2 regions of the Rhizobium sp. 2YAF20 genome follow, and region 1 is predicted to be linked to the other one. Evidence: predicted binding sites of a transcription regulator. Region 1 holds the regulator's gene; the other holds the start of a gene.
The links. Region 1 encodes LexA, which represses DNA repair genes until DNA is damaged. Its sites were predicted from a motif close to TGTTCNNNNTGTGTTCNG; they were not measured.
Positions count from the first base shown of each region.

Region 2: recA (recombinase RecA) is a predicted target of LexA. The motif match lies at 899-916, and genes of this name have one in related genera.

Region 1 is NZ_JBFRFF010000006.1:135,747-150,943, reverse strand. It holds gene lpdA (dihydrolipoyl dehydrogenase) at 1-1,291, opposite strand, end outside; gene AB4Z52_RS11290 (SGNH/GDSL hydrolase family protein) at 1,349-1,990, opposite strand; gene AB4Z52_RS11285 (pyruvate dehydrogenase complex dihydrolipoamide acetyltransferase) at 2,011-3,402, opposite strand; gene AB4Z52_RS11280 (pyruvate dehydrogenase complex E1 component subunit beta) at 3,418-4,800, opposite strand; gene pdhA (pyruvate dehydrogenase (acetyl-transferring) E1 component subunit alpha) at 4,819-5,865, opposite strand; gene AB4Z52_RS11270 (FtsB family cell division protein) at 6,023-6,334, opposite strand; gene eno (phosphopyruvate hydratase) at 6,467-7,741, opposite strand; gene kdsA (3-deoxy-8-phosphooctulonate synthase) at 7,904-8,749, opposite strand; gene AB4Z52_RS11255 (VOC family protein) at 8,746-9,630, opposite strand; gene lexA (transcriptional repressor LexA) at 9,872-10,591, shown strand; gene gltA (citrate synthase) at 11,425-12,714, shown strand; gene lpxB (lipid-A-disaccharide synthase) at 12,744-13,925, opposite strand; gene AB4Z52_RS11235 (LpxI family protein) at 13,922-14,803, opposite strand; gene lpxA (acyl-ACP--UDP-N-acetylglucosamine O-acyltransferase) at 14,806-15,197, opposite strand, start outside.
Region 2 is NZ_JBFRFF010000003.1:73,564-88,760, forward strand. It holds gene recA (recombinase RecA) at 1-772, opposite strand, end outside; gene AB4Z52_RS06400 (carbohydrate kinase family protein) at 1,013-1,957, shown strand; gene AB4Z52_RS06405 (pseudouridine-5'-phosphate glycosidase) at 2,005-2,931, shown strand; gene AB4Z52_RS06410 (DMT family transporter) at 3,027-3,923, shown strand; gene cckA (cell cycle histidine kinase CckA) at 3,928-6,537, opposite strand; gene AB4Z52_RS06420 (flagellar biosynthetic protein FliO) at 6,885-8,297, shown strand; gene AB4Z52_RS06425 (L,D-transpeptidase family protein) at 8,452-10,341, opposite strand; gene fumC (class II fumarate hydratase) at 10,775-12,166, shown strand; gene AB4Z52_RS06435 (fumarate hydratase) at 12,349-13,956, shown strand; gene AB4Z52_RS06440 (GGDEF domain-containing protein) at 14,159-15,197, shown strand, end outside.

The sequences.
Region 1 (15,197 bases):
CGACCATATGGGCGCCGAGCAGCTCGCCGGTCTTCTTGTCGAAGATGACCTTGCAGAGGCCCTGATCTTCGCCAAGTGCGATCGCTTTGCCGTTGGCCGAAAACGGGAACCGGCCGACGCGGATGTCGCGGCCGAGTTCCTTGGCCCTCGCCTCCGTCAGGCCGACTGAGGCCACCTGCGGCTGGCAATAGGTGCAGCCCGGAACCTTGCTCTTGTCGGTCGGATGGACGTTCGGCAGGCCTGCGATCTTTTCGACGCAGACGACGCCTTCGTGCTCTGCCTTGTGGGCGAGCATCGGCGGGCCTGCAACATCACCGATGGCATAGATGCCTGCAACATTGGTCTTGCCGTAGCCGTCGATGACGACGCAGCCACGATCTGTCTTCACGCCCAGTGCTTCAAGCCCGAGATTTTCGATATTGCCCTGAACGCCGACGGCCGAGATCATGCGATCGGCCGTGATCTGCTGGACCTTGCCGTCCTTTGTCTCGATGTGCGCGGTAATGCTGTTGGCAGCTTTCTCAACCTTGCTCACCTTGGCGTCGGTGATGATCTTCATCCCGCGCTTTTCGAGTTGCTTGCGGGCAATCGCGGTCACTTCGACGTCTTCGACGGGCATGATCGTCGCCATGACCTCGACAACCGTGACATCCACGCCCATCGAGCGATAGAAGCTCGCGAATTCGATGCCGATGGCGCCGGAGCCCATGACGATCAACGACTTCGGCAAGAAGTCCGGTTTCATCGCTTCGAAATAGGTCCAGATCAGCTTGCCGTCCGGCTCGATGCCCGGGATCGCGCGCGGTCGGGCGCCGGTGGCGATGATGATGTGCTTGGCGGCATAGGTCCCATCGGCGCCTTTGACGTTCTTCGGCACCGGGTTCTGCGGCTCGACGACCGGCTTGGCCGACTTGGCGACGACAATCTCGCCCGGCTTGGTAATCTTGGCTTCGCCCCAAATAACATCGACCTTGTTCTTCTTCATCAGGAAGCCGACGCCGCCGCTGAGTCGGGCGGAAACGCCTCGCGAGCGAGCAACCACGGCACTGACGTCCGGCTTCACCGTTCCTTCAAGAACGAGGCCGTAGTCCTTGAAATGATTTGCATGATCAAGAACTTCAGCAGAGCGCAGCAGCGCCTTGGTCGGAATGCAGCCCCAGTTCAGGCAGATGCCGCCGAGGTGCTCGCGCTCGACGATCGCCGTCTTCAGGCCAAGCTGGCTGGCGCGTATCGCGGCGACATAGCCGCCGGGACCGGACCCGATGATGATGACGTCGTAATTCTCAGCCATATGTTTCCTGCCTTTTCACTAGCGGCCGGATAAAGCCCAGGGCCAGCCTTTTACCGTTCAAATTCCGAGCATCATCCGCACGATCGGCTCAAGACCGCGGCCGAGTGCCCGTGTATTTTCCGCGTCAAGATGGATGCCGTCGAGAGGTGTGGTCACTGCAACTGAAGCACCGTCGAAAAAGCCGCAGCCCAGTTCGTCCGCCAGATCGCGATAGAGCGTGCCGAGCTTCGACGACTCCTCGATCCCTCCCGGGAAAGACGCTGCAAAGGGCGCGTTCGCCGTCTCGCAGATGACCGGTGGTGCAACGATCAGGATTTCCGGCACGTCGTAGTCGAATGGCCAGGCGTGGCCCCGCACGAGGCGAACCAGACGGGCGATACCCTGGCAGGCGGCAAAGGCCGAACCTGCCACAATGGGCTTCATATCGTTGGTGCCAAGGAGAATTACAATGAGATCGAGCGGCGCATGCGTCTGCAGGACGGTCGGCAGCACGCGAGCGCCATTGCGATCGCAATCGGCCAGATGGTCATCGAAAGCCGTCGTGCGGCCGTTCAAGCCTTCGGCTATGACGCGTGCCTGATCGCCAAGCTTCTCCTGCAAGACGCTTGGCCATCGATTTTCAAAGCTGTGACGTCCGATCGTATCGGCGTCATAGCCCCAAGTCAGCGAATCTCCGTAGCAAAGGACGGTCTTCACCATTTTCCGCCTCCGCTCGATGCTCAGACGAGCATCCCCATCGGGTTTTCGATATAGCCCTTGAAGGCTGCCAGGAGCGTTGCTCCGAGCGCGCCGTCAACGCAGCGGTGGTCGGTCGAGAGCGTGACGCTCATGACTGTCGCGATCGCCATCTCGCCGTTCTTGACGACGACCCTCTGTTCGCCCGCACCGACCGCGAGGATCGTTGCATGCGGCGGGTTGATGACGGCGGCGAAATCCTTGACGCCCATCATGCCCATGTTCGAGACCGACGTCGTGCCGCCCTGATATTCCTCGGGCTTGAGCTTGCGTTCCTTGGCGCGCTTGCCGAGGTCCTTCATCTCATTGGAGATCGCCGACAGCGTCTTCAATTCCGCGTTGCGGATAATCGGGGTAATCAAGCCACCTGGAATAGACACGGCGACGCCGACATCGGCGTGCTTGTGCTTGACCATGTTGCTTTCGGTCCAGGAAACGTTCGCATCGGGAACGTCCCGAAGCGACAACGCCATGGCCTTAATGATCATGTCGTTGACCGAGAGCTTGTAGGCTGGAGCGCTTTCCTTGCGCGGAGCAGCGTCGTTCAGCTGCGCGCGAAGCGCCAACAGGGCGTCCAGCTCGCAATCGACGGTGACGTAGAAATGCGGAATGGTCTGCTTGGATTCGACCAGGCGCTTGGCGATGGTCTTGCGCATGCCGTCATGCGGAACAAGCTCGTAGGAACCAGGCTCGAACAGCTTGAGAACCGCCTCTTCCGAAGCGCCTTTCGGGCCGCTTGGCGCTGGCGTTGCTGCTGCGGCAGGTGGCGCACTCGGCGCAGCCTTGGCAACTCCGCCGGAGACTGCGGCCTCGATGTCGCTCTTGACGACGCGGCCATGCGGGCCAGACCCGGCAACGGCGGATAGATCGATGCCTGCTTCCTTGGCCAGCCGCCGGGCAAGCGGCGACGAGAAGATGCGATCGCCGCCCTCGCCCTTCGAGGTCGCCTGCGGCGACACCTCAGGGTGAGCGCTGCCGCTGGCACTTGGAGTTGCCACTGATCTAGTATCTGCGGCCGCGACGGAAGCCTTCCCTGTCTCATCCCGAGGTGCGGAAGCGCCTGGCGCTTTCGCCTCGAAGGACGGGGCAGCCCCCAAGGATGCTGCACTTGCAGCAGCAGCCTTTAGGTCCTCGCCGTCTGCAGCAAGAATAGCGATCAAAGCGTTGACCTTTACGCCTTCGGTGCCAGCTGGAACGACGATTTTTGCAACGGTGCCTTCGTCGATGGCTTCGACTTCCATTGTCGCCTTGTCGGTCTCGATCTCGGCAAGAACGTCACCGGACTTTACAGCGTCGCCTTCCTTGACCAGCCACTTCGAAAGATTGCCCTCTTCCATCGTCGGGGAAAGGGCCGGCATTGTGATGTTGATAGGCATCGAAAGACCCTCCCCTTATTTGTAGCAGACTGCTTTCACCGCTTGGACGACTTCGGCGACATTCGGAAGTGCGAGCTTCTCGAGATTGGCAGCGTAGGGCATCGGTACGTCCTTGCCGGCGATCGTCAGGATCGGCGCATCGAGATAATCGAAGGCCTGCTGCATCACGCGGGTGGCGATTTCGGTGCCGACCGAGGATTGCGGATAGCCTTCCTCGACGGTGACCAGGCGGCCCGTCTTCTTCACCGATTCAATCACCGTCGGTAGGTCCATCGGGCGGATGGTGCGTAGGTCGATCAGTTCGACGTCGATACCGAGCTGTTCGAGTTCCGCGGCCGCCTTGACGGCGTAGGTCATGCCAATGCCAAAGGAAACGATGGTGACGTCCTTACCAGGGCGATGGACCCGCGCCTTGCCGATCGGCAGGACGAAATCGTCCATGTCAGGCACGTCGAAATGCTGGCCGTAGAGGATTTCGTTTTCAAGGAAAATGATCGGATTAGGATCGCGGATTGCCGCCTTGAGCAGGCCCTTGGCGTCGGATGCCGTGTAGGGCATGACGACTTTCAGGCCCGGGATCTGGCTGTACCATGCCGCGTAGTCCTGGCTGTGCTGGGCGCCAACGCGGGCCGCAGCACCGTTCGGGCCGCGGAAGACGATCGGGGCACCCATCTGGCCGCCGGACATATAGAGCGTCTTTGCGGCTGAGTTGATGATCTGGTCGATCGCCTGCATGGCGAAGTTGAAGGTCATGAATTCGACGATCGGTCTCAGGCCCGCCATTGCAGCGCCAACGCCGACGCCGGCAAATCCGTGCTCAGTAATCGGCGTGTCGACGACGCGGCGCGGACCGAATTCCTGCAGCAGCCCCTGCGTCACCTTATAGGCGCCTTGGTATTCCGCCACTTCTTCACCCATGACGAAGACGTTTTCGTCGCGGCGCATCTCTTCGGCCATGGCGTCACGCAGCGCGTCGCGAACCGTGGTCGAGATCATTTTGGTGCCGGCCGGAATTTCCGGGTCGCTCGGCACGAATTTCTTCGGCTCGGCCGGAACGGGCGCGGAGGCGGACCCGGTATTTGCGGGCTTTTCTTCCTGGGCCACAGGAGCAGGTGCTGCAACAGGCTTTGCGGCGGAAATGTCGGCGGCGCTTTCGCCATCCTGGAGAAGCACGGCGATGCGGGCATTCACCTTGACACCCTCGGTGCCGGCGTCGACCAGCAGCTTGCCGATCGTGCCTTCATCGACGGCTTCCACTTCCATGGTGGCCTTGTCGGTTTCAATTTCGGCAATGACGTCGCCGGAGGTGACCTTGTCACCTTCCTTCTTCAGCCATTTGGACAGCGTGCCTTCTTCCATCGTCGGGGAGAGGGCGGGCATAAGAATATCGATAGGCATGGATTATCCCTCCCCTATTCAGAGCAAAATGTCGGTGTAGAGCTCGGATGCATCCGGCTCCGGATCGGCCTGGGCGAAATCGGCACTATCGGCGACGATGTCACGGACATCCTTGTCGACGGCCTTGAGGTCGTCTTCAGATGCCCAACCCTTTTCCAAGAGCCGCAGACGAACCTGCTCGATCGGATCGTGCTCGGAGCGCATCTTCTGCACTTCATCCTTGGAACGGTACTTTGCCGGGTCCGACATGGAGTGACCGCGGTAGCGATAGGTCAGCATTTCGAGGATCATCGGACCCTTGCCCGAACGGCAATGCTCGATTGCTTCATCGGCCGCCGCCTTGACGGCGCGCACGTCCATGCCATCGACCTGGATACCCGGAATGCCGAAGGATGCGCCGCGCTGCGAGAAATCGGCCTGCGCCGTCGAGCGGGCAGTCGAGGTGCCCATGGCATAGCGGTTGTTTTCGATCACGTAGACCACGGGCAGTTTCCATAGCTGCGCCATGTTGAAGCTCTCGTAGACCTGGCCCTGGTTTGCAGCGCCATCGCCGAAATAAGCGACGCTGACATTGTCGTTGCCGCGGTAGCGATTGGCAAATGCAAGCCCGGTGCCGAGCGATACCTGACCCCCGACAATGCCGTGGCCGCCGTAGAAGTTCTTTTCCTTAGAGAACATGTGCATGGAGCCGCCTTTCCCGTGGGAATAGCCGCTACGGCGCCCAGTAAGCTCCGCCATGACGCCGCGCGCTTCCATGCCCGTTGCCAGCATGTGGCCGTGGTCACGGTAACCGGTAATGACCTGATCGCCGTCCTTCAGCGCCAGCTGCATGCCGACGACGACAGCTTCCTGGCCGATATAGAGATGACAGAAACCGCCGATAAAGCCCATGCCGTAGAGTTGGCCGGCCTTTTCCTCGAAACGGCGGATCAGCAGCATTTCGCGATATGCCTTGAGCTCCGTATCGCGATCGAATTCGGCAATTGCGCCGCCGTTCGATTCTTTCCGTGCAGGCTTGGCAGTGACCTTGCGGCTGGAAACGGTCGCGTTCTTTCGCGGCGCCATTCAACCCTCCCTATGTGATTGCATCGCTCAATGGTGCGCGTAACATAGGGAAGATTGCCTGCCACAGCAATGCCATAAATGCATGGCTCGTATTCGGCATAAGTGCATGGAAAATAAGTGGAAATATTCAATTAACCGAATTCCGGTTAATTAGAGATCACTTGTTGAAAATGACGATTTCGTCTGGTGTGGAATAGCTAAGCTGGTAACGGGCTTTTTCGTCGAGCATGTCCTTATCGAGCGAACCGTCGCTCAGCAGTGCGACCTCCTTTTCGAGGTGCTCGCGCTTGGCAACGAGAAGCGAAAGCTCCTGCTGGCGAGCGATGCGTTGCTGCTCGAACACTTCAGTCGCGCGCAATCCGTAACCGCCGTGGATGCAATGATAACCGAAATAGGAGAGAAAGGCGACGGTCATCGCCGGAAGCACGAAACGGCCAAGTCTTCTCTTCTTATGATATTTTGTCCACATGCTCGCTACTCGAAACGTCGCCTTCTGGACTCAGACACTAAGGGTCATTCATTAACCGACCGTTGACTATGCCAGGACAAACAAAAAACCGCGCCCGAAGGCGCGGCTCAAAGTGCCAAAAATGCTTTGATATCAGATGCGGATCATAGAACGACCGGCATATTCGGCCTGGGGGCCAAGCTGTTCTTCGATGCGGATGAGCTGATTGTACTTGGCAAGACGATCCGACCGCGACAGCGAGCCCGTCTTGATCTGACCGCAGTTGGTAGCGACTGCAAGATCGGCAATCGTGTAGTCTTCGGTTTCGCCGGAGCGGTGCGACATGACGGCGGTGTAAGCCGCCTTGTGCGCGGTTTCGACGGCATCGAGGGTTTCCGTCAGAGTGCCGATCTGGTTGACCTTGACGAGGATCGAATTGGCGACACCCATGCGGATACCGTCGCGCAGGCGAGCCGAGTTGGTGACGAAGAGATCGTCGCCGACGAGCTGGGTCTTCTTGCCGATCAGGTCAGTCAGCGTCTTCCAGCCTTCCCAGTCGTCTTCAGCCATGCCGTCTTCGATCGACAGGATCGGGTATTTACCGGCGAGCTCGGCGAGATATTCCGCCATGGCGCCCGATTCGAGCGTGCGACCTTCGCCTTCCAGAACGTACTTGCCGTCCTTGAAGAATTCCGTCGAGGCGCAATCGAGGCCGAGGTAGATGTCTTCGCCTGGCTTGTAGCCGGCTTTCTCGATCGACTTCATGATGAAGTCGAGGGCAGCGGGTGCGCTCGACAGGCCCGGTGCGAAGCCCCCTTCGTCGCCGACATTGGTGTTGTGGCCCTGGGCCGACAATTCCTTCTTCAGGACATGGAAGACTTCCGAGCCCATGCGCACGGCATCGCGGAAAGTCTCGGCGCCGACCGGCAGGATCATGAATTCCTGAAAGTCGATCGGATTGTCGGCATGGGCGCCGCCATTGATGATGTTCATCATCGGGACCGGCAACAGACGGGCGTGCGCGCCGCCGACATAGCGGTAAAGCGGTAGGTTGGCGCTCTGGGCAGCAGCCTTGGCGACCGCAAGCGACACGCCGAGAATGGCATTGGCGCCGAGGCGCGACTTGTTCGGCGTGCCATCCAGTTCGATCATGATGTTGTCGATCTGGATCTGGTTTTCGGCATCCATGCCGCCAAGCGCTTCAAAGATTTCCGTATCGACGGCCTCGACGGCCTTTTCGACGCCCTTGCCATGATAGCGCTTGCCGCCGTCGCGCAGTTCGACTGCCTCGTGAGCGCCGGTCGAGGCGCCCGAGGGGACCGCTGCGCGGCCCAGGCTGCCGTCTTCGAGATAGACATCGACTTCAACGGTGGGATTGCCACGGCTGTCGAGGATCTCTCGGGCGATAATGTCGGTGATTGCGGTCATGGTCGCTTCCTGCTCGCTAGGTTATAAATCGATTGAAATCTCTTAATCGAAGGCGCGGAAATTACAATGCCGATCCGCGCGTCGATGACAAGGAACACTCTACAGCCCCTAATACAAGATCATGTCAGGCTTTTGAACGCTCCCTGGAATTCATGCCCCGGATCAGGACTTGGCGACCGCGTCCAAGGCCAGCAGCTTCTCAAGCAGCCGCGGCATATCCTTCAGATGAACCATGGTGGGGCCGTCCGAGGGCGCGTGATCCGGGTCTTCATGGGTCTCGATGAACACGCCGGCAACGCCGACAGCGACCGCTGCGCGCGCCAGCGTTTCCACGAATTCCCGCTGCCCGCCGGATGTGGCGCCTTGCCCGCCCGGCTGCTGCACCGAATGGGTGGCATCAAAAATGACGGGGGCGCCCATTGCCGCCATGATCGGCAGCGAGCGCATATCCGAGACCAGCGTATTGTAGCCGAAGGAAGCGCCGCGCTCGCAAAGCAGGATATTCGGATTGCCGCTATCGTTCAGTTTGGCAAGCACATTCTTCATATCCCAGGGCGCCAGAAACTGACCCTTCTTGACGTTGATGACGCGCCCTGTCCTAGCTGCTGCAACCAGGAGATCGGTCTGCCGCGAAAGGAAGGCCGGAATCTGGAGGATGTCGACCGTCTTGGCAACGATGGCGCATTGTTCCTCGGTGTGGATGTCGCTTAGAACCGGAAAACCAAACTCCTTCTTCAGGTCGGCAAAAATCTCCATCGCGCTGTCGAGCCCGATGCCGCGCTGGCCGGAGAGCGACGTGCGGTTCGCCTTGTCGAAGGATGATTTGTAGACAAGGCTGACGCCGAGCTTGCCGCAGAGCTCGGCCAGTTTGCCGGCCATGGTGAAGGCATGGTCCCGGCTTTCCATCTGGCAGGGACCTGCAATCAGCGACAACCGGCCCGTATTTGAAAAGGCGACTTTCGCAGCGCCCTCGCCGGCCGTCACTGTGGAATTGGTCGGACTGCTCATGATATCTCCTCGAAAGCGAACAAGGCGCCCTGCCCGGGCGCCGCCTTTACCAGAATGCGGTTGCTCTTGCGCGTATAGGTCACGCCGTTAGCAGTCAAATGTGACATTGTCACGGAGAGATCGTTTGTCTTGAAGACGATCGCCTTGCCGTGCAGACCTGCATCGTCTCCGGAGACATCGAGATCGAAGAAGGCCTGCATGCCTCGCGAGTTGATCACGCCGATCCGAACATTCGGGGTCTTGACGTTGATGCCGAAGGAAAAGTCGACAATATCGGCTCCGCCGGCGGCGAGCCCCAAAAAATTGCGATAGGCTGACGGCCGCGAGGTCGACAACACCACTTCCGCGATACCGACAACACCGTTCACATGGCGCTCGAGCGCTCCGCGATCGGCAGGCAAGGGATTGGTGCGCTCGCAGCAAAAGGCGAAAAAGTCGGGCGCCCGCAAATCTGCGGCAAAGGCGAGACTGAAACCCGCCGTCGATTCGGATCCGTCCGGCATGCGAACCGGGCGCGCAAATTGCAACATCCTGCCGGCGGATATGGCTTTTTGACGGAAGCGCGCATCGTCGGCCTTGGCGTCGTTCGTTGCAAATACCACGGCCGAGAAACCATCCTCGCCGACACGGAAGCGGAACGCCTGATCGCGGGCAGTGAATACATTGCCCTCGTGCGCCGCCGTTTCGCATTCCTCGCGACTGGCAACGGCCAGCGGCTCCAGATAGGTCCCGTCTGTAAAGAAAACGCACGCATTCTCCGTGCCGAACGGATGGCGTGCGTCCGGCGCTACGGTGAAGCCGAGTTTGCCCAGCCGCTCACCCGCCAAACCGATGTTGACAGTCGGCAACACGAGGTGATCAACCGGATGTATTGCGACCATCGCGCTCTCCTCTCTGCGGCGCCCGGTTTGCTCCTTTCCTTAGTCGGTTTCAAGCCGAAAATGCTGGAACGCGAACGGACGATCACAATCGGGAACCGTCCGCGACACCCGGCCGCATAGTTTCGGATCGAAAATCTCGGATGTCCTTGCCTGGCCTTCACCAGAATTTAAAGCCTTGCGGAACACATATGGAACATATAGTGTCTGTTCTGTATTTGTTTCACATTTGGGGTTCGGCGATATGTTGACGCGCAAACAGCAGGAACTGCTTCTTTTTATCCATGAGCGCATGAAGGAATCCGGCGTACCGCCCTCCTTCGACGAGATGAAAGATGCATTGGACCTTGCATCGAAATCGGGAATTCACCGGCTGATCACCGCGCTTGAGGAGCGCGGCTTCATTCGCCGACTGCCGAACAGGGCACGCGCGCTCGAAGTGATCAAGCTACCGGAGGCCTACAGCGCCAGTCTGCAGCCGCGACGTGGCTTTTCGCCAAGCGTCATCGAGGGCAGCCTTGGCAAGCCTCAGCTTGTTCCCGCCCCTGCAAAGCCGGCAGCCAATGACGACAGCGGCAATTCCGTTTCGGTACCGATGATGGGCCGGATTGCCGCCGGTGTTCCAATCTCGGCGATCCAGAATAACACGCACGATATCTTTGTGTCGGCCGACATGCTTGGCGCTGGAGAGCACTATGCGCTCGAGGTCAAGGGCGACTCGATGATCGATGCCGGTATCTTCGACGGCGACACGGTGATTATTCGAAATACGACCACCGCCAGCCCCGGCGATATCATCGTTGCACTTGTCGATGACGAAGAGGCAACCTTGAAGCGCTTTCGCCGCAAGGGAGCATCGATTGCGCTTGAGGCTGCCAATCCGGCTTATGAAACACGAATTTTCGGACCGGACCGGGTCAAGGTTCAGGGGAAGCTTGTGGGTTTGATCCGCCGTTATCACTGACCGGTGATGACGTAGCAGTGGTGGTAAATTTGCCCGAGCGCCAGTCATAGGCGCGATAGGTTCCAGGGTCTTCGTATAGTTGGGAAAGCTGTTTCGATGGAGGGGTTTTCCGACTGACCACCTCGACCGCACCGGTTCTCGTCAAGCCGGCGCCCGTGAATATCACTGCGACGGAGCGACAATCGCTCCAGGCGCATTCGTATAGGCGTAACGACGATGTCGGCGGTGCCGCAGGCGGGGCCGAGATAAGCGCCATCGTCGATGGTCACGATCATCTGGCCATTATCCGGCATCGCCGCACCAGTCCTTGCGGTGGCAAGCGAAACTGCCGGTGGGGGCTTAATCAAGGCTGTTCCATCGCCTGTCGCAGCGCCTTTTTGCTGCTCGGTGTCGAGGGTCAGCCTTGAGCCCCGCTTACGTCTATTCAAGGGCAGATTATAGTCTGTCGGCAGCATTGTCGGTGGCTGCACGTCAAACGCCGCGGGCCCCCTTTGCCATTGTTTGAAGGTGAAATCCGGGGGCGCCCGGGATTGGGTTCAACGCCTCGCATCCGACAGTTCGTTTTCCGATGAAATCGGCAACCTTTAATCGAGGAATTCAACTAAAATCGATTGAATTTTTCTCAATTGCTACCCTGCCTCGCTTCGGCGTTATAGTGGACGGCGGATGCCGAACTACCGCGATTTCGACAGTGCCCAAAAGTTGATACCGCAATGCACAAATAGGCGCCGGGGTAACTTGGCATTAGCGTCTGGATCATATAGCTAATCGTGTGACGCTTAACCATTTGGCGCTTTTTGTGGCGCCAACCCGCCAAATCTTGGAGGATCAGCATGACGGAACAAAGCGCGAAACTGACTTGGGGTGATAAGACGGTCGACCTGCCGGTCAAGACCGGTACCATCGGCCCCAGTGTCCTCGATATTGGTGCCCTTTATAAGAACACCGCATCGTTCACCTACGACCCGGGCTTCACTTCGACCGCGTCCTGCGAGTCCAAGATCACCTATATCGACGGCGACGCCGGCGTGCTGCTCCACCGGGGCTATCCGATCGAGCATCTCGCAGAAAACGGCGATTTCCTCGAGGTTTGCTACCTCCTGCTCTATGGCGACCTGCCGACCGCCGCCCAGAAGAAAGACTTCGACCATCGTGTCGTCCATCACACGATGGTTCATGAACAGATGTCGCGCTTCTTCACCGGCTTTCGCCGGGATGCGCATCCCATGGCCGTCATGTGCGGCTGCGTCGGCGCATTGTCGGCCTTCTACCACGACTCGACCGACATCACCGATCCGCACCAGCGCATGGTCGCAAGCCTGCGCATGATCGCCAAGATGCCGACGCTTGCCGCGATGGCATACAAGTATCATATCGGCCAACCCTTCGTTTATCCGAAGAACGACCTTGATTACGCGTCGAACTTCCTGCGGATGTGCTTTGCGGTTCCTTGCGAGGAATATGTGGTAAACCCGGTGCTCGCTCGCGCCATGGACCGCATCTTCATCCTACACGCCGACCACGAGCAGAACGCGTCGACATCGACGGTTCGCCTCGCCGGCTCGTCGGGTGCCAATCCGTTCGCCTGTATCGCAGCAGGCATCGCCTGCCTCTGGGGCCCGGCGCATGGCGGCGCGAATGAAGCAGCGCTCAACATGCTGACCGAAATCGGTACGGTTGACCACATCCCGGAATACATTGCGCGCGCCAAGGACAAGAACGATCCTTTCCGCCTGATGGGCTTCGGCCACCGCGTCTACAAGAACTACGATCCGCGCGCGAAGATCATGCAGAGGACTACGCACGAAGTTCTGGCCGAGCTTGGCATCAAGGACGATCCATTGCTTGATGTTGCGATGGAACTCGAGCGCATCGCGCTTACGGACGAGTATTTCATCGAAAAGAAGCTTTATCCGAATATCGACTTCTATTCGGGCATCACGCTGAAGGCGCTCGGCTTCCCGACGACCATGTTCACCGTTCTTTTCGCTCTTGCCCGCACCGTCGGCTGGATCGCGCAGTGGAACGAGATGATCGAAGATCCTGAGCAGCGCATCGGCCGCCCGCGCCAGCTCTACACGGGAGAGCCGAGACGCGATTACGTGCCGGTTTCCAAGCGCTAAGTTACGAAAACCAGACAACGAAAACCCGGTCAGAAATGGCCGGGTTTTTTTCTTGAGAGTGCATCGAGAACAACCGACGCCGCCTGTTCGCCAGGCGGCCGCTCCGTCTGCATCCGCTGCCAAACGAGGTCGAATCCCTCGAGCATTGCCCTGCGCTGCAGCGTGTCGCTCGACAGGCGTTCCAGCCAGCGAGCAAGCACGCCCGGCCGCAGCATTTCGTTTATCTGTTCCGGCACGAGAACGTAGTCGGCAATCAGGTTCGGCAGGGCAGCCGTCCAGGCCTTGATCCGCTTGTGCAGCAGTTTGACGATCCAATCGGTGCTATAGGTCGAAATGACGGGAACACCGGCAAGACCAAGCTCGAGGATCACTGTGCCAGAAGCGGCAATCGCAGCATCGGCTTCGGCAAAAGCCTGCCATTTTGCAACCGGGCCAACAAGAACTTCCGGCTTGACCTGCCAATTCGCGACGAGGCCACGCACCAGCTGCTCGCGGCGCTGAACCGTCGGCAATAGGTAGCGGATGCCATCTCTTCGCCGGCTAAGTTCATTTGTTGCGCTCTCGAACACTGGCAGAAGCCGGGTTATTTCCGAGGTCCGCGAGCCCGGCAGAAGCAGGATCGTCTTTGTCTCGCCGAGACCCAAGGCGGAACGGAGTGCGCGTTGACGGCGCGTCTCGACCAGCGAAGCATCTGTCACCAGCCGGTGACCGACATATGTTGTCGGCGGACCGCCGAGGCGTTGCATCACCTCGGGCTCAAATGGAAGGACTGCAAGCACATGGTCAATATAGCCGAGCATCTGTTGCGCGCGATACTCTTTCCAGGCCCAGACGCTCGGACATACGTAGTTGACGATGGGCAGGTCCGGCAGAGCCTTTCGGACGCGCTTGGCGGCCCGGTGGGTAAAATCCGGACTGTCGATAATTATCAGCACGTCCGGCCTGGCTGCCACTATGGCCGCAGCCGTCTGGCGGATGCGGGCGATCAGCCGCGGCAGCCGCGCGATCACCTGCGTAAAGCCCATCAGCGACAGCTCGGAAAAATCATAGAGCGAGTGTAGGCCCTGCGCCTCCAGTGCATCTCCGCCGACGCCGACTAGCTCCAGCGGTCCGCCATGTTGCCGCTTCAGTGCGGCGACAAGGTCCGCGCCCAAGAGATCGCCGGAGACTTCGCCAGCAATGATCGCGACTTTCAACGGCGTTCCGGTCACGTCAGATCTTCCGCGTTCAATCCTCGATCGATGCCATAGACGAACATGCCCGCCTCGTCGGCAGCGGCGATAACTGCGTCGCGTTCCAGAATAAGCGCGCGGCCAGCCTCAATAGCAACGCCTGCTAGGCCCGCCTTCCTGGCGTTGAGGATGGTCGAAAGACCTATGGAAGGCAAATCGGCGCGCACATCCTGCTGCGGCTTGCACAACTTGACCAAAACGCCGCGGCGCCTCGGCGAAATTCTGCCTTCGGCTCTCAGAGCAGCGACACGCTCTATCATCTGATCGGTGCCTTCGACGCCCTCAAGCGCCACGATGCGGCCGCCGACGCTGACTGCGCCCTGCCCGACATCCAGAGCTCCGAGCGCATCTGCGGCCTTCGACGCCTGCCTTACATCCCTAATATCATCGTCTGACGGCGAATGCTTACCAAGCGGACCGGTCGCTGCCAAAAGATCCGGCGCGATTTCATGTGCGCCGATTACGCGACGTCCCTTGCCCTCGAGCAGTTTGATGACCATCTGCAAAACGGCATCGTCGCCGCCTGACAACAGCGTGCGCACGACACCCGGCATCTTTCGAAGCGATTGCCATGTCGGGCGGATTTCGCGCCACTCGGGCCGCCTGCGGACGCTGCCGGACATGATGATCCGGTGAACGTCATAGCTATCGAAGATCTGCTGGAAACCCGCGAAGTCTCCGACGCCGAGGACGGCATGATCATAAGCGCTCCAGTCGCGATCGGCTTCGTTCTTCAGGACGATGACGACGGGATTTTCGCCGGCACGGCGGGCCGCCGCGGCGACATAGGTTGGGAGATAGCCGCTGCCGGCTATGATTGCCAGCCTACCCTTGCCATCTTGGCCCACAGCGATCACCGTCAGCTCTTCGGCCCCCGGTTTGGCGATGAAAGCGCGCGATCGCTGTCTGCGGCGATGAAATCGAGGATCTGCATCGCTTCCTTGCAATCCGCATACTCAGCGCGGATGGCAGCAGCGTTGTCCCTGATTGAGCCTTCGCCGTCAAAAATCGCCTTGAATGCTCGGCGCACCCTGTGGATCGTCGCGCGCTCGATCCCTGCCCGCGTCATGCCGACGACGTTCAGCCCACCGAGAACGCCAGGGTTGCCGTTGAGCATACCGTAAGGAATGACATCGTAACTGACGGCAGAAAGGCCGCCGATAAAGGCATGACGACCGACGCGAGTGAACTGGTGAACCGCACAGCCGCCGCCAAGGATGGCTCGATCCTCGATCGTCACATGGCCGGCCA
Region 2 (15,197 bases), on a different contig from region 1:
CGACCTTGACGCGGGTCTGGTTGCCGATGACCTCGTCGCGCTCCTTGACCGCGCCGATGCGGCGGATGTCGAGGCGCACGGACGCATAGAATTTCAGCGCATTGCCGCCCGTCGTCGTTTCCGGCGAGCCGAACATGACGCCGATCTTCATGCGAATCTGGTTGATGAAGATGACCATGCAGTTCGAGCGCGAGATCGAGGCCGTCAGTTTTCGCAGCGCCTGGCTCATGAGCCGCGCCTGAAGGCCGGGCAGGCTGTCGCCCATCTCGCCTTCGATTTCGGCACGCGGCGTCAGTGCCGCAACCGAATCGATGACCAGCACGTCGATGGCGCCGGAGCGCACCAGCGTATCGGTGATTTCAAGCGCCTGCTCGCCCGTGTCCGGCTGCGAAATCAAAAGGTTCTGCAGATCGACGCCAAGCTTGCGGGCATAGACCGGATCGAGCGCATGTTCGGCGTCGACGAAGGCGCAGATGCCGCCTTTCTTCTGCGCTTCGGCGATCGTCTGCAGTGCCAGCGTCGTTTTACCAGAGCTTTCCGGACCGTAGATTTCGACGATGCGGCCCTTCGGCAGCCCGCCGATGCCAAGGGCGATATCGAGGCTAAGAGAGCCGGTGGAAACCGTTTCGATCTCGACGATGCTCTCGCTCGAACCGAGCTTCATGATCGAGCCCTTGCCGAACGAGCGCTCTATCTGTGAGAGTGCCGCTTCAAGCGCCTTGCTTTTGTCCACCGATTTGTCCTCTACGAGCCGCAAACTATTCTGTGACATTCGATCCACCTTTAGGTTATTGAAGCCGCCCAAGCAATCAAGCAGTTGATGAGAAGTTTGTACCTGATTTGTTCCATATCCGCAAGCCCACGTCAACCGATTGAAAGAAAAAGGTAAAATGAGCTTTGTTCGATATTTGTTTTCCTCTTTCGTTGCAATCGCTTACCCATCGATTTGCGCACCGCGCGATACCGCTCGGGCAGCCTCGATTCGCCCGGCCGGACGATAGGACGACCCACCATGGCTAAAAAAATTCTCGTTCTCGGCGGCGCCCACATCGACCGGCGCGGCCGCATCTTCGGCGAGACGGCGCCGGGCTCGAGCAATCCCGGCGCATGGTTCGAGGAGCCGGGCGGTGGCGGCTTCAATGCGGCGCGGAATCTCGCCCGGCTGGGCTTCGACGTCCGGATGATCTCGCCCCGCGGCGGCGATGCCCTGGGTGAAGCGGTCGGCGAGGCAGCTCGCCAAGCCGGCGTCGATGACCGGCCCTTCGTTTTTCTCGACCGGAAAACGCCGAGCTACACCGCGATCCTCGAAAACGACGGCAACCTGGTCATCGCGCTCGCCGACATGGAGCTTTATCGGCTTTTCGGTCCGCGCCGGCTGGCAATCCGCTCTGTGCGCGACGCCTTCAAAGAAGCTGATCTCATCCTGTGCGACGCCAATCTGCCGACCGAGACGCTGAAGGCGATTGCCAGCCGCGCCGGCGAAAGCGGCAAGCCGCTCGCTGCCATCGCCATTTCGCCAGCAAAGGTGGTGCGGTTGAACGCCTGCCTTGGTACCATTGACTATCTCTTTCTCAACGAGGCAGAGGCTGCTACCTTGATCGAGGAGCGGCCGGAACATGCGTTGCAATGGGTCGATCGGCTTCGGGCGCTCGGGCTGAGGGGTGGCGTCATTACCCGTGGGCAACGCGCAGTCGTGGCGTTCTCCGAAAGCGAGATCGTCAGCCTGCAGCCGCCGACCGTGGAGGACATCGCCGATGTGACGGGTGCCGGCGATTCGCTGGCGGCAGGCGTTCTGTCGGGGCTAATCGCCGGTCTCAACCTTGCCGAGGCCCTGCGCCACGGCGTCGCCGCCGCTGCAATCACCGTGCAATCGCCATTTGCCACCGCCGAAAATCTCTCGCCGAACCTCTTGAAGACAATGCTGGCCCTTGTTCCCAAGGCCGAAATGCTGTCATGAAGCCGCAAACCATCCTTTCCCATTTTCCAAGATAAGTGGACACGACCATGACCAAGCCGATTTCACCGCTTTTGCCGATCTCCTATTCGAAGGAAGTCGAAAGCGCGAAGCTGCGCGGCGCGCCGATCGTTGCGCTTGAATCGACCATCATCACCCACGGCATGCCTTATCCCGGCAACATCGAGATGGCCCGCAGCGTCGAGGCGATCATCCGTGACGAAGGCGCCGTTCCGGCCACAATCGCCGTCATCAACGGGACCCTGCATATCGGCCTGGAGCCGGCAGAGCTCGAGAGCCTTGCCCAGACCACTGACGCCATGAAGGTATCTCGTGCCGACCTCGCCTTCGCGATTGCCGAGCGTCGCACGGGTGCGACGACGGTCGCCGCCACCATGATTGCCGCCGCCCGCGCCGGCATCAAGGTCTTTGCGACGGGCGGCATCGGCGGTGTTCATCGCGGTGCCGAGCAGAGCTTCGACATCTCGGCCGACCTTGAGGAACTCGCCCGCACCGGCGTCATCGTCGTTTGCGCCGGCGCCAAAGCTATCCTCGATATTCCAAAGACGCTCGAGGTCCTGGAAACCCGCGGCGTGCCAGTGGTAACCTTCGGGCAGGAACAGTTTCCAGCCTTCTGGTCGCGTCAGTCCGGCCTTAGAAGCCCGCTGACGCTGAACAGCCCGGCGGCAATCGCCAATTTCCAGAAAACCCGCGACCAGCTCGGCATCGATGGCGGCATGCTGATCGCCAATCCGGTGCCGCAGGCCGACGAAATTCCGCGCAACGAAATGGAGATCTACATTTCTCGCGCACTAGACAACGCGGAGCGCGACGAAATCTCGGGCAAGGCAGTCACGCCCTATCTGCTTAGCACCATCTTCGACCTGACGGATGGACGCAGCCTGAAGACCAACATCGCGCTGGTCGAAAACAACGCACGGCTCGCCGCCGAAATCGCCGTGGCGCTTGTTACCTAAGGCGGCGATCTCCGCCTCATCATCGGAATCAGAGCTGACCTGCCGAGCCGCACCGTCCGCCAGGTCCGTGCTTCATCACTACCAGGATTCCCGCCGTGTCTGACGTTTCCGCCATCGCTCCCGCCTCCCCGAAGGACAATCGCTTTCCCCTGGTCGCTCTCATCCTTGGCGGCGCGGCCATCGGCGGATCGCCTATCTTTGTGCGGCTGTCCGAGGTGGGGCCGCTGGCAACGGCATTCTGGCGCGTGGCGCTGGCCTTGTTACCGCTGCTGATCTTCTCCTGGGCAAAGCCCCAGCGGGCCGAGAGCCGAGTTGCGCGCGCTTCCGATTACGCGATGCTGATGCTGCCTGGCGTCTTCCTAGCCTCCGATCTCGTCCTGTGGCATCTGGCCCTTCACATGACCTCGGTGGCCAATGCGACGCTGCTTGCCAATCTGGCTCCGGTGTTCGTCACCCTCATTGGTTGGCTGTTCCTGCGCGCGCGCATCAGCGCCCTGTTCCTCGCAGGCCTTGTCATCGCCATGGCCGGCATTGTCGCGCTGAAAGGCGGTTTTGCCGTCCTCGGCAACGGCGACCTTCGAGGCGACGGCCTGGCGACCGCGGCGGCTATCTTCTATGCAGGCTATATCCTGGTGATTGGCCGCCTTCGCAACCGTTTCGACACAGTTCGGATCATGCTCTGGAGCACGGGTGTCGCAGCGGTCTGCATTCTTCCCCTTGCGCTCATCGCCGAGGGTCACCTGTTGCCGTTTACCGCCTTTGGCTGGATGATCGTCATCGGCCTTGCCTTCATCAGCCATGCGGGCGGCCAGGTCGCCATCACCTATGCGCTCGCCTATCTCCCGGCGGCTTTTTCGTCGCTGACGCTGCTTCTGCAGCCGGTCGTCGCCGCCATTCTTGCCTGGGTGTTGCTCGGCGAAGCGATCAGCGCGATGCAGGCGATCGGCGGCGCGATCGTGCTGGCGGGCATCCTGATCGCTCGCCGCGGCTGATCGATCAGCTGTCCAACATTTCCCGGACCGCCACCGCGAGCTGCTTCAATGAGAACGGCTTCGGCAGAAAGCCGAATTTCGCATCGGCCGGCAGGTTGCGGGCAAAGGCGTCTTCGGCATAGCCAGAGACGAAGATGAACTTCATGTCGGGGTAGATCTTCCTCAGTTCGCGCAGCAGCGTTGGTCCGTCCATCTCCGGCATGACGACGTCGGAGACCACGACGTCGACCTTGCCTTCGAGCTCCTCGAGGATTTCGAGCGCCTCGACACCGGAGCCAGCCTCGTGGACAGTATAACCGCGCGTTTCCAGCATGCGCTTGCCGCCGCGGCGCACCGCCTCCTCGTCCTCGACGAGGAGAACTACAGCGGACTTGCCGGTAAGGTCTGTCGGCTCAATGGGCGGCAGTGGCGCAAGGCTCTGGCCCATCGGCGGCGCGTCTGCTCCGGAGGCCGCATCGCTTTCCATGCCGGGCACGATCTCGATGACGTGGCGCGGTAAGAAGACGCGGAAGGTCGTGCCCTTGCCCACTTCGGATTCTGGCTGGATGTAGCCGCCCGACTGCTTGACGATGCCATAGACCATGGCAAGGCCGAGGCCGGTGCCCTTGCCAACGTCCTTGGTGGTGAAGAAGGGCTCGAAGATCTTGTCCATGATCTCAGGCGCGATGCCCGTGCCCGTGTCGCTAACCTCCACCAGAACCATGTCCTCGTGCGGCAGATAGGCATAGTTGAAGGACGGCACTTCGGAGGCCTGCAGATTGCGCGTCCTCAGCGTCAGCTTGCCACCATCGGGCATGGCGTCGCGGGCATTGACGCAGAGATTGATCATCACCTGCTCGAACTGCGACAGGTCTGTTTTCACCGGCCAGAGATCGCGGCCATATTCGACGTCGAGCTTGACGCGGGTTCCGGACAACAGGCGCTCGACAAGCATGCGCAGGTCGCCGATGACGTCGGTCAGGTTCAAGACCGTCGGCCGCATTGTCTGCTTGCGCGAGAATGCCAGCAATTGGCGGACAAGAACCGCGGCTCGATTGGCATTGCGCTTGATCTCCATCAGATCGGCAAAGCTTGGGTCTGCCGGTCGTGCCTGCAGCAGCAGATGGTCGGAAGATAGCAGAATCGCCGTCAGCACATTGTTGAAATCGTGCGCGATGCCGCCGGCAAGCGTCCCGACAGCATTCATCTTCTGCGTCTGGGCCATCTGTGCCTCGAGCGCCTTCTGCTCGGTCACCTCGACGGCGTAGACGATTGCTGCCTCTTCGGGCGCCTCGTCGCTCTGCTCGATGACGGCATTGATGTAGAAGCGGAAATGCCGCGTCTCATCATTGGGATTGCGCGAATCGATCGACGGAATGTCACCTTGCCGATCCTTAGCGGCGGCAAAGGCCTGGGCGAGCTTGGGTCTCTCGCCTTCGCTGAAGATCGTCTCAAGCGTCGCGCCCCGCTCGATATCGTCGCGGGAAACGACATTGGAAAAGAGCTTCAGGAACGGCGCATTGGTGCGCAATATCCGTCCCTTTCCATCGACGGAGGCGATCGCCATCGGCGTATTGTTGAAGAAGCGCGTGAACCGCATCGCGGCGACCGAGGCGGACTGGTCGCTGTCGTCATCCTTCTGCCGGCCAAGCACGATCGTCCGGCTTTCGCCCGGCGCGCCATCACGCATCGAAGTGACGCTATGGACGAGCCGCACCGGCAGGCTCTGCCCGTTCGCCCGCTTCAGGTCGAGATCAAGCGTGACCGTCTTCTTGAAGCCAGGCTCGGCCTGCACCGACTGGATCAATGCCAGCCCCTCGCCGGCAACGAGATCGCCGATCGCGATCGAGCCGGGACTGAACTTGGTAAGATCGAGGCCGAGCCATTCGGCAAGCGTCGCATTGAGATAGAATATCTCTCCCTTGCGGCCCGCGGAAAAGAAGCCGGCGGGCGCATGGTCGAGATAGTCGATTGCGTTTTGCAATTCCTTGAAGAAGCGCTCCTGGTCGTCGCGCTCCGAGGTGATGTCGGTGATCTGCCAGACATGCAGCGCCTTGCCGCCCTTTTCGTCTGGGAGCACCCGCGCTTTCAGCCGGTACCAATGGGCGCCGGAGCCGCTGCTTCCGATCGGACCGAGCGGCTTCAACAAGCGAAATTCCTCCCGCCCCTCCTTGCCTTCCCGAAGCCCGTTGGAAAGCCGGTAGAGAGCCTCGTTGGACTCGCGGTTGCGCGACAACAGCGTTTCGAGCGATTGCACATCCGTCGTCTTCTTGGCGCCCGTCAGGTCGCCATAGGCAGCGTTGGCATAGACGATGCGGCCCTTCTCGTCGGTGATGAGGGTGCCGTCAGGATGGCTATTGAGGAAGGAGCGCGCCAGACTGTCGGATTGCGTCTGCGGCATAACCTCGACGAAGCCGATCACCGACGAGACCAGGAAGAAGATGCCGACCATCGCAAGGATGCCGAGCGCGCCCAGCACCATCTCGTTGTCGAGCGAATTCTTGAATATGACGAACGCAGCCGCAGCCGCGATCAACACCAGCGCCAGCAGGATGATGCGCAGAACAGTGCCCGAACGTACCCCGCGATCCACCAGCGGTACGCTATACTCGTCGGACTGACGCTGCTTCGTCATGGACCCCTCACCTCTGCCCGGTTCCGCGTCCCGGCAATGGTCTTGACGGATCCCCAGAATCGGGACTTCGAATCCTTACTTAGCAATTTGCAGTACCGGCAAAAAGCACCGCGTGACCAGAAAGGCTTGAATTCACAAGGAACTGTGCCAGCTTGGTCAGATATACCTCTAAACATGGCGGGCTTGTGCCAAATTCGGCATTCGCAGGTCATATGCAGCCTGTCTATCTTGTCTGGTCGCCAGCGACCTGTTCATATAGTCGCTGTTATATTAGTGCAGTGGTGGGGGTAACGCAGCCGTCGTTGAGGCTGCCGTCGTCGATGGTCGGAAAAACGGAGTATCGCGGAATGTTGGACGAAATCATCGGGGCCTATGGCAGTCGTTTCTTTATCGCGGCCGGTGGCGTGGGGGTTGCACTTCTAGTGCTGATCGGCATCCTGTGGCTTCTGCGCAATCGCGCTCCCTCTCCCTTCGTGCGCGGAGGAAGGAACCGGCAGCCCAGATTGCAGGTGCTGGATGCCGCAGCGGTCGATGCTCGCCGCCGGTTGGTACTGGTTCGCCGCGACGGCGTCGAACATCTGATCATGATTGGCGGCCCAACCGACATCGTCATCGAATCCGGCATTTCCGCAGCGAAAATCGCCCTTGCGCCAAATGCGTCCTTCGAGACGCTGGTTGAAAACGAAGCCACATCCCCACCTGCGCGCCTTGAACCGCCTCGCGCCATCGAACCGGAGGCTCCCGCAGAGGAGACGGCGGCTCCGCCAGAGCCCGCGCCACCGGCAGCTTCCTCAGCGCCCGCTGCTCCCGTCGAGATCGCGCGGCCGAAGCCGACTGTCGTGCAATTGCCGCCACAACCGGCAGTTCGGCCGGTGGAACCACCCGCTCCCGATGTCGCGGTTCCTGAGCCGCTTCGTCTAAACGAACCAGTGGTTGAAGCGCACCCTGCGCGCGCCGAAAGTCCGCCCGACGAAAAGCCCGTGCCGGTAGTCGAAGTCCGAGCTCCGCCGGCGCAAATCGTTGCCGAACCTACTCCGGTGATCAAACTTTCCAGCCCGCATCCCGTCGTCATCGAACCGCAACTGCCGGAAAAGCCGGCTGAACCAGTAGTCGCGGCCGAAAAGGCACATGCGCCGCCAATTCCGGCCTTCGAACCCCGGCCGCGCCCTGAGCATGTGGCTGCCTTCGAACCGGTCCGCCGCCCGCCTCCGCTTCCTGTGGAAGCGCCGCTGCCACCTCAGCCAACGCCAATCATGCATGATCGTCGGCCGGAACCGACAGTTTTCCAACGCAATGAAGAGGCTGAAGCCGCTGACATTCTCGATGCCGCCCGCCATCGTGTGCTCACACCTGAGCAGCCGCAGGCACAGCGCGAGCCACAGATGTCCTCGCCAGCGCAAAGCATGCCGGTCGTTGCCGGCGGTGTTCCCGTCGCACCGCAAGATGCCAACGCCGGACGAGCCCCGACCCAGGCCCCTGAGGTATCGATAGATGCAGCGCCCCAGACTGCTATGGAAGGCGGCCGCCCTCGCGACCTCGGAATCGACTTTGAAAGCATTCTGGAGGCGGAGATGTCGAGCAACCTCAGTGCCCAGCGCATCGTTCCCAACCCGCTCGTTCCCCCTGCGCCAAGCGTCGCCCAGCCTGTAGCCGGCCAGCGACGCGATCCCGAGATGACGCCCGCGGTGGGTACGGACAGCAACTTGCAGCGCGAAGTCGCGCGCATCTTCGGAGAGATGAGCGTCAACCGCGACAAATAGCTTGCAGCAGACGCAGCCTCGCGAGCGCTCTAAAGCAAGTCATAAACCTCTACCAGAGGTGGACACTTGGGGCGCTACGAGGCGAAGGCCTCTCCTGAGAAGGCAAAAAAGCGGCCTCGTGGGCCGCCTCTTTCGTTCGCCGTGATCACATCGATCAGATCTGAGCGCCACGCGCCTTGGTCGTGACGTCGAATGCCCGTTGCGTGGCGGCATCACGATCGTAGACATCGTCGAAATATTGGACGACGCCGTCCTTGTTCGGCCATGCTGTGAAGTAGGCGATGTAGACCGGAACCTTCTGCGGCACCGGCACGGCCTTGTTCTCGCCCTTGGCAATCTGCTTGGCGACTTCGGCAACCGATGTGTTCAGGACGGCAGCAGCCATGGCGCGCGGATCGGCCAGGCGAACGCAGCCGTGGCTGAGCGCGCGCATGTCCTTCTTGAAGAAGCTCTTCGACGGGGTGTCATGCATGTAGATCGCATGCGAATTCGGGAACAGAATCTTCAGTTCGCCAAGCGCATTGTCGCTGCTCGGCGGCTGGCGGACGGCGATCGACTTGGTCGAGCCGTACCAGTCGACGCTGGACGACGGAACGGCGTGTCCGTTGACTTCCACCTGATAGCCGGTGCGGTCGAGATAGTTCGGATCGGCGCGCAACTTCGGCAGCATCTCGTTGATGATGATCGACTGCGGAACGCCCCAGAACGGATTGAATTCAACGGTCTGGATCTGGTCTTCGAAGAAGAAGGTCTGATGCGCCTTGCCGCCGACAACGACGCGCATCGACAGCTCTTCCTTGTCGTTGTTATGGTAGTAGACCATGAAGGCTGGTTGGTTGATGAAGACATAGCGCGGGCCAAGCTCAGCTGGCAGCCAGCGCAACTGCTCCATGGCGATGTTGAGTTTCTGGACCTTGGCATCGCTGTTTTCGCCGACCATCGCCCGCACGGTCGATTGCCCGATGACGCCGTCTGCCGTCAGGCCCTTCTCCTTCTGGAAGCCTTCGACCAGCGAGACCAGATCAGGTGTATATTCCGGCGTCTGCTGATAGGAGGCGAGAATGGCGGCATGATCCTTCTTCAGCGCTTCGGAACCGCGCTGCTGGATGCCCTTGATGATATTGGCGATCTGCGGCGAACTATCGCCCGGCTTGATGATGCCGCTAAGCGTGATCGCCAGGTGGCTGCCGTCGTTGCCGCTCTCAGCCTTCAACTTGGCAAGCTCAGCCTTCAAGGCGAGGAATTCCGGGTTGGAAGGCGAGCGGCTGCCCAGATAGGCCGCAACGTCGGGGCTGGCCTTGATGAGCTTCAACACCACGTCCAGCTTGACGTCCTTGCGCTTGAAATCGTGATAGCCGGAAATCCTGTTGGGATCGAGCCGGCCGCGGATCGTATCCTGCACATAGGCCAGGACCTTGGCAGACAGCGAAAGCTCAAATTGTGTCAGGGCGTGGTCGCGATCCGCAGGATTGACGCTGCTATTATCGATTGCCGGAAGCCGCAAGGCATAGTCGGCCGGGTCGAGACCGACGGAACCGGCGTCGGCGAGCACGGCCAAAGCCGCCTTGGCGCTGTCGTTGACGCCGCTATCGGACACCCACAGCAGCGGCTGGCTGCCGTCGCCATAATAGGTCTCCAGCGCCTTGGCGACATCGTTGGTCGCCATCACCTTGGCTTCGTTGAGAGACCGGCGCTGCGCCATTGAAGGGTTGACCGACACAGGGGCTGTCGAGGCGTCTGCAACCGCGCCGGTCACAACGGGGTCGGCAAACTTTGCGGCCGCGACCAGCCGCATCGGGTCCGCCTTGTAGGTATAATAACGCGGCGCATCGACCGTCGGCAGCGGATCTTTCGGCGACTGGGGGCCACTCTGCATCGGGGCAATCGGCAGATTGGGGTTGATCATGGTATCCTGCTGCGCGCGTCCCTTGCCGCCGCGGATGAAATCCATGAACGTCATCGCGTTCGCGCTCGTCGCGCCCACGGCTGACAGGCTGCAGGAGATAGCAAGTACGGATACTGCTGCTTTCGTCAAAAATGCCATTCTCAAATCAGTCCCCGTATTCATCCGGTAGCTTCGTGCAGGTGAATCGATTTCAAAATCAATTGGCACAAGAGTAGATCATCGCTCACCCAATTAAAAGAAAACGGCATGGCCCTGCCGGTAGTTCCGCACCTCAACTTTACGTGAGAAAGGCGCGCCGTTACTCGCCGCATAGCTCACACAAAATTATGAAATTATTGGTTAATTTTTTACTCTATTTTGTGCGGTGTTTTGAAGACGGCGACCGGCGCCAAAATTAATATCTTCGCGCCGTGTCATAAAAGGCACGGCTCTGAAACCCACCGAAAAATCATCGTTGCCGAACGTGAAAGACAGCTTTCCAGGTTTTATTGAGCGTCGATCCGACCTATATAACGCCCCAACTCGCGTTAAGAGATCGTCACCATTCGCAGCATCAGGAAAGAGCCATTCCATGACCTCGACCCGCACGGAAACCGACACTTTTGGCCCGATCGAAGTGGCAAGCGACCGATACTGGGGTGCTCAGGCCGAGCGTTCGCTCGGCAACTTCAAGATCGGTTGGGAAAAGCAGCCGCTATCGATCGTCCGCGCGCTCGGCATCGTCAAACAGGCGGCTGCCCGCGCCAATGTCGAACTCGGCCATCTCGATCCCGAACTCGGAAAGGTGATCGCAGCAGCGGCTCAGGAAGTCATCGACGGCAAGCTCAACGACCACTTCCCCCTCGTGGTCTGGCAGACTGGATCGGGCACCCAATCGAACATGAATGCCAATGAGGTCATCTCGAACCGGGCGATCGAAATGCTCGGCGGCGTCATGGGATCGAAGAAGCCGGTGCATCCAAACGATCACGTCAACATGAGCCAGTCGTCGAACGACACCTACCCCACCGCGATGCACATCGCCTGCGCCGAACAGATTGTCCATCACCTCCTACCCGCCCTGAGGCATCTGCACGGCGCGCTAGAGGTGAAGGTCAGGGCCTTCGCCCACATCATCAAGATCGGCCGCACCCATACCCAGGATGCAACACCTTTAACGCTCGGCCAGGAATTTTCCGGTTACGCGGCGCAGGTCGCCTCGGCGATCAAGCGTATCGAGCTTACCCTGCCGGGGCTCTACGAACTTGCCCAGGGCGGCACAGCCGTCGGCACCGGCCTCAATGCACCGATCGGTTTTGCCGAGAAGGTCGCCGATGAAATTGCAGGGATTACCGGCCTGCCCTTCGTCACCGCGCCAAACAAGTTCGAGGCACTGGCGGCTCACGACGCGATGGTCTTTAGCCACGGTGCGATCAACGCCGCTGCCACCGGCCTCTTCAAGATTGCCAACGACATCCGTCTGCTCGGCTCCGGGCCACGCGCCGGGCTTGGGGAACTCTCGCTGCCGGAAAACGAACCGGGATCGTCGATCATGCCGGGCAAGGTCAACCCGACCCAATGCGAGGCGATGACGCAGGTTTGCGCCCACGTCTTCGGCAGCAATGCCGCCATTACCTTTGCCGGCAGCCAGGGCCATTTCGAGCTCAACGTTTACAATCCGATGATGGCTTATAATTTCCTGCAGTCGGTACAACTCTTGGGCGACGCCGCCGTCTCCTTCACCGACAATTGCGTCGTCGGCATCGAGGCGCGCGAGGATAATATCAAGGCCGGTCTCGAGCGCTCGTTGATGCTCGTGACGGCGCTTGCGCCGAAGATCGGCTACGACAACGCGGCCAAGATCGCCAAGACCGCACATAAGAACGGCACGACGCTGAAGGAGGAGGCTCTCGCCAGCGGCCTGGTCACCCCGCAGGAATACGACGCGATCGTCCGCCCGGAGACGATGATCGGGCCGAAATGAGATGATGGTGGCCAGGCGAGATGCCACTGAGGCATTGCGCGCCCTCGCCCCGAGCCAGGATGACCTTGTCCCGGGGGCAACAATCGCGCTGAGATAGAAGCAGCACACAGAGACAATTGCATTTGGATAGTCCTCCCATTAGACCGGGCGGGATTTCCTTTGCCTTTCCGAAAGGTCACACCATGGCTGACGATCTCTTCCCCCTTGGCGTGGACGCCACTCCCTACCGCAAGATCTCGAGCGACCATGTCTCGGTCGATAATTTCAAGGGGCAGGATGTGCTGACCGTCGAACCAGAGGGCATCCGGCTTCTTGCCGAAACTGCCTTCGCCGACATCAACCATCTCCTGCGCCCCGGTCACCTGAAACAGCTTGCCTCGATCCTCGAAGACCCCGAGGCGACGGAGAACGACCGCTTCGTCGCCTATGATCTACTGAAGAATGCCAACATCGCTGCCGGCGGCGTCTTGCCGATGTGCCAGGACACCGGCACGGCGATCATTATGGGCAAGAAGGGCCGTCGCATCTGGACCGAAGGCGGCGACTATGCAGCGCTCGCCGCCGGCGTCATGGATGCCTATGAGAAGAAGAACCTGCGCTACTCCCAGCTGGCGCCGATCAGGATGTTCGAGGAGAAGAACACGAAAAACAACCTCCCCGCCCAGATCGATATCTATGAGGAAGGCACCGACGCCTATGAATTCCTCTTTGTTGCCAAGGGCGGCGGATCGGCCAACAAGACTTTCCTCTACCAGGGCACGCCATCGCTTCTGACCCATGACCGTATGGTCGATTTCCTCAAGGAAAAGATCCTGACGCTCGGCACTGCGGCCTGTCCCCCCTATCATCTGGCGATCGTCATCGGCGGAACCTCGGCCGAGATGAACCTGAAAACCGTGAAGCTCGCCTCGGCGCGCTATCTCGACTGTCTTCCCACGCAAGGCTCCGAAAGCGGGCATGCCTTCCGGGATATCGAGATGGAAAAGGAGATCCACAAGCTGACGCAGCAGATGGGCGTCGGCGCGCAATTCGGCGGCAAGTATTTCTGTCACGACGTCCGCGTTATCCGCCTGCCGCGCCATGGCGCATCGCTGCCGATCGGTCTTGGCGTTTCCTGTTCGGCCGATCGGCAAGCCAAGGGAAAGATCACGCGCGACGGTATCTTTGTCGAACAGCTCGAGACCGATCCGTCGAAATACATGCCTGACATCGACGAGGAGAAGCTGTCGGAATCGATGGTCCGCATCGATCTCAACCGGCCGATGGCAGAAATCCTTGCCGAGCTTTCCAGGCATCCGGTCAAGACGCGGCTGTCGCTGACTGGCACCATCATCGTCGCCCGCGATCTGGCGCACGCCAAAATCCGCGAGCGGTTGGAAAGTGGTGAGGGAATGCCGGACTATCTGAAGAACCATCCAGTCTACTACGCCGGTCCGGCCAAGACCCCGGTCGGCTATGCCTCAGGCTCCTTCGGTCCGACAACTGCCGGGCGCATGGACAGCTACGTCGATCAGTTCCAGTCATTCGGCGGCTCAATGGTGATGTTGGCCAAGGGAAACCGGTCACGCGCGGTCAGGGAAGCCTGCAAGAAGCACGGCGGCTTCTACCTCGGCTCGATCGGCGGACCGGCCGCTCGCCTGGCGCAGGACTGCATCCGGAAAGTCGAGGTGCTGGAATATCCGGAACTTGGCATGGAGGCCGTCTGGAAGATCGAGGTCGAAGATTTCCCCGCCTTCGTCGTCATCGACGACAAGGGCAATGACTTCTTCCAGGAACTCAATCTCGGCTGAGTGAAACAAAAGAGGCGTCTCCGCGGCGCCTCTTCCTATGTTCAAAAGTTACTTTCATCAGTTGCTTTATTAAGCGAATTAGCAAGTAATGGCAAAAATCATACGTTTCGCGTGATCTTTGATACTCGCCGTCTTAATCTTTTCAAAAGAATTTTAAGCTAACAAAAATAAGGACAATTTGAACTATTTCAGGAGTTCGCCGATGAGCACGGTGCTAGCGCCCAAAGCGCAACTTCCCGACGTCGCGGGACAGGTCACCTTCGCCATGCGCTCAATGGGCGTCGCGCCGATACCCCGCAACTACGAACTCTTCTACGAAGCCTATATCGGATCCAACCCGGCATTGACCCGCGAGCTCGCAGCGCTTGGCAGCAACGCCACGCAAGAAGAGCTCGACAAGATCGGCGCGCAATATTCTTCACACAATGCCGGCGTGGTATTCGACCATGCGCATTCGCGAATTATTTCGGAACTCGATTCCGTGCTTCGCGTGCTGAAGCAGGAGCAGTCCTCGCTTGCGAGCTACAACAAGCTGCTCGGCGAAACGGTCAACCGCATCAACTCCAAGACCACGACCAGCACCGAACTCCTCAGCAGCGCAATAGACATTCTGAGCGAAGCGACCGGCTTCACCATGGCGCACGGCGAAAAGACGGTCGAAAACGTCGCACAGCGCTCGCAGGAAATGGACCTGGTTCGCAAGGAACTGGACGAATACAAGCGGATTGCCAACACGGACTCACTGACCCGGCTATCCAACCGCCGCGCCTTCGACGACCGCCTTGCCAACGTCTTCGACAATCCCATGACCAAGCCTGTGACCGCGCTGGTACTGGCCGACATCGATCATTTCAAGAAGATCAACGATACCTACGGCCACCCGGTCGGCGACAAGATCCTGGCGACGGTCGCCTCGGTCATCCGCTCCAACGTTCGGCGCGACGTGTTCGTTGCCCGCACCGGCGGCGAGGAATTCGCCCTTATCATCGAGGGCAATACCACCGACGAGGTGACAGCCATCTGCGAGCGCATCCGCCGCACGCTTGAAGCAACGCCGTTCAAGAATTCCCGCACCCGCATCGACTACGGTCCGGTGACGATCTCGCTCGGCATTTGCATGGGCTCGGAAGCCGCCGATCCGGGCGAACTCTACAGTAATGCCGATACCGCGCTCTATATCGCCAAGAATTCCGGGCGCAACTGCTCTTCCCTCTATCAACAGGGAATGCAGAGAGATTTCA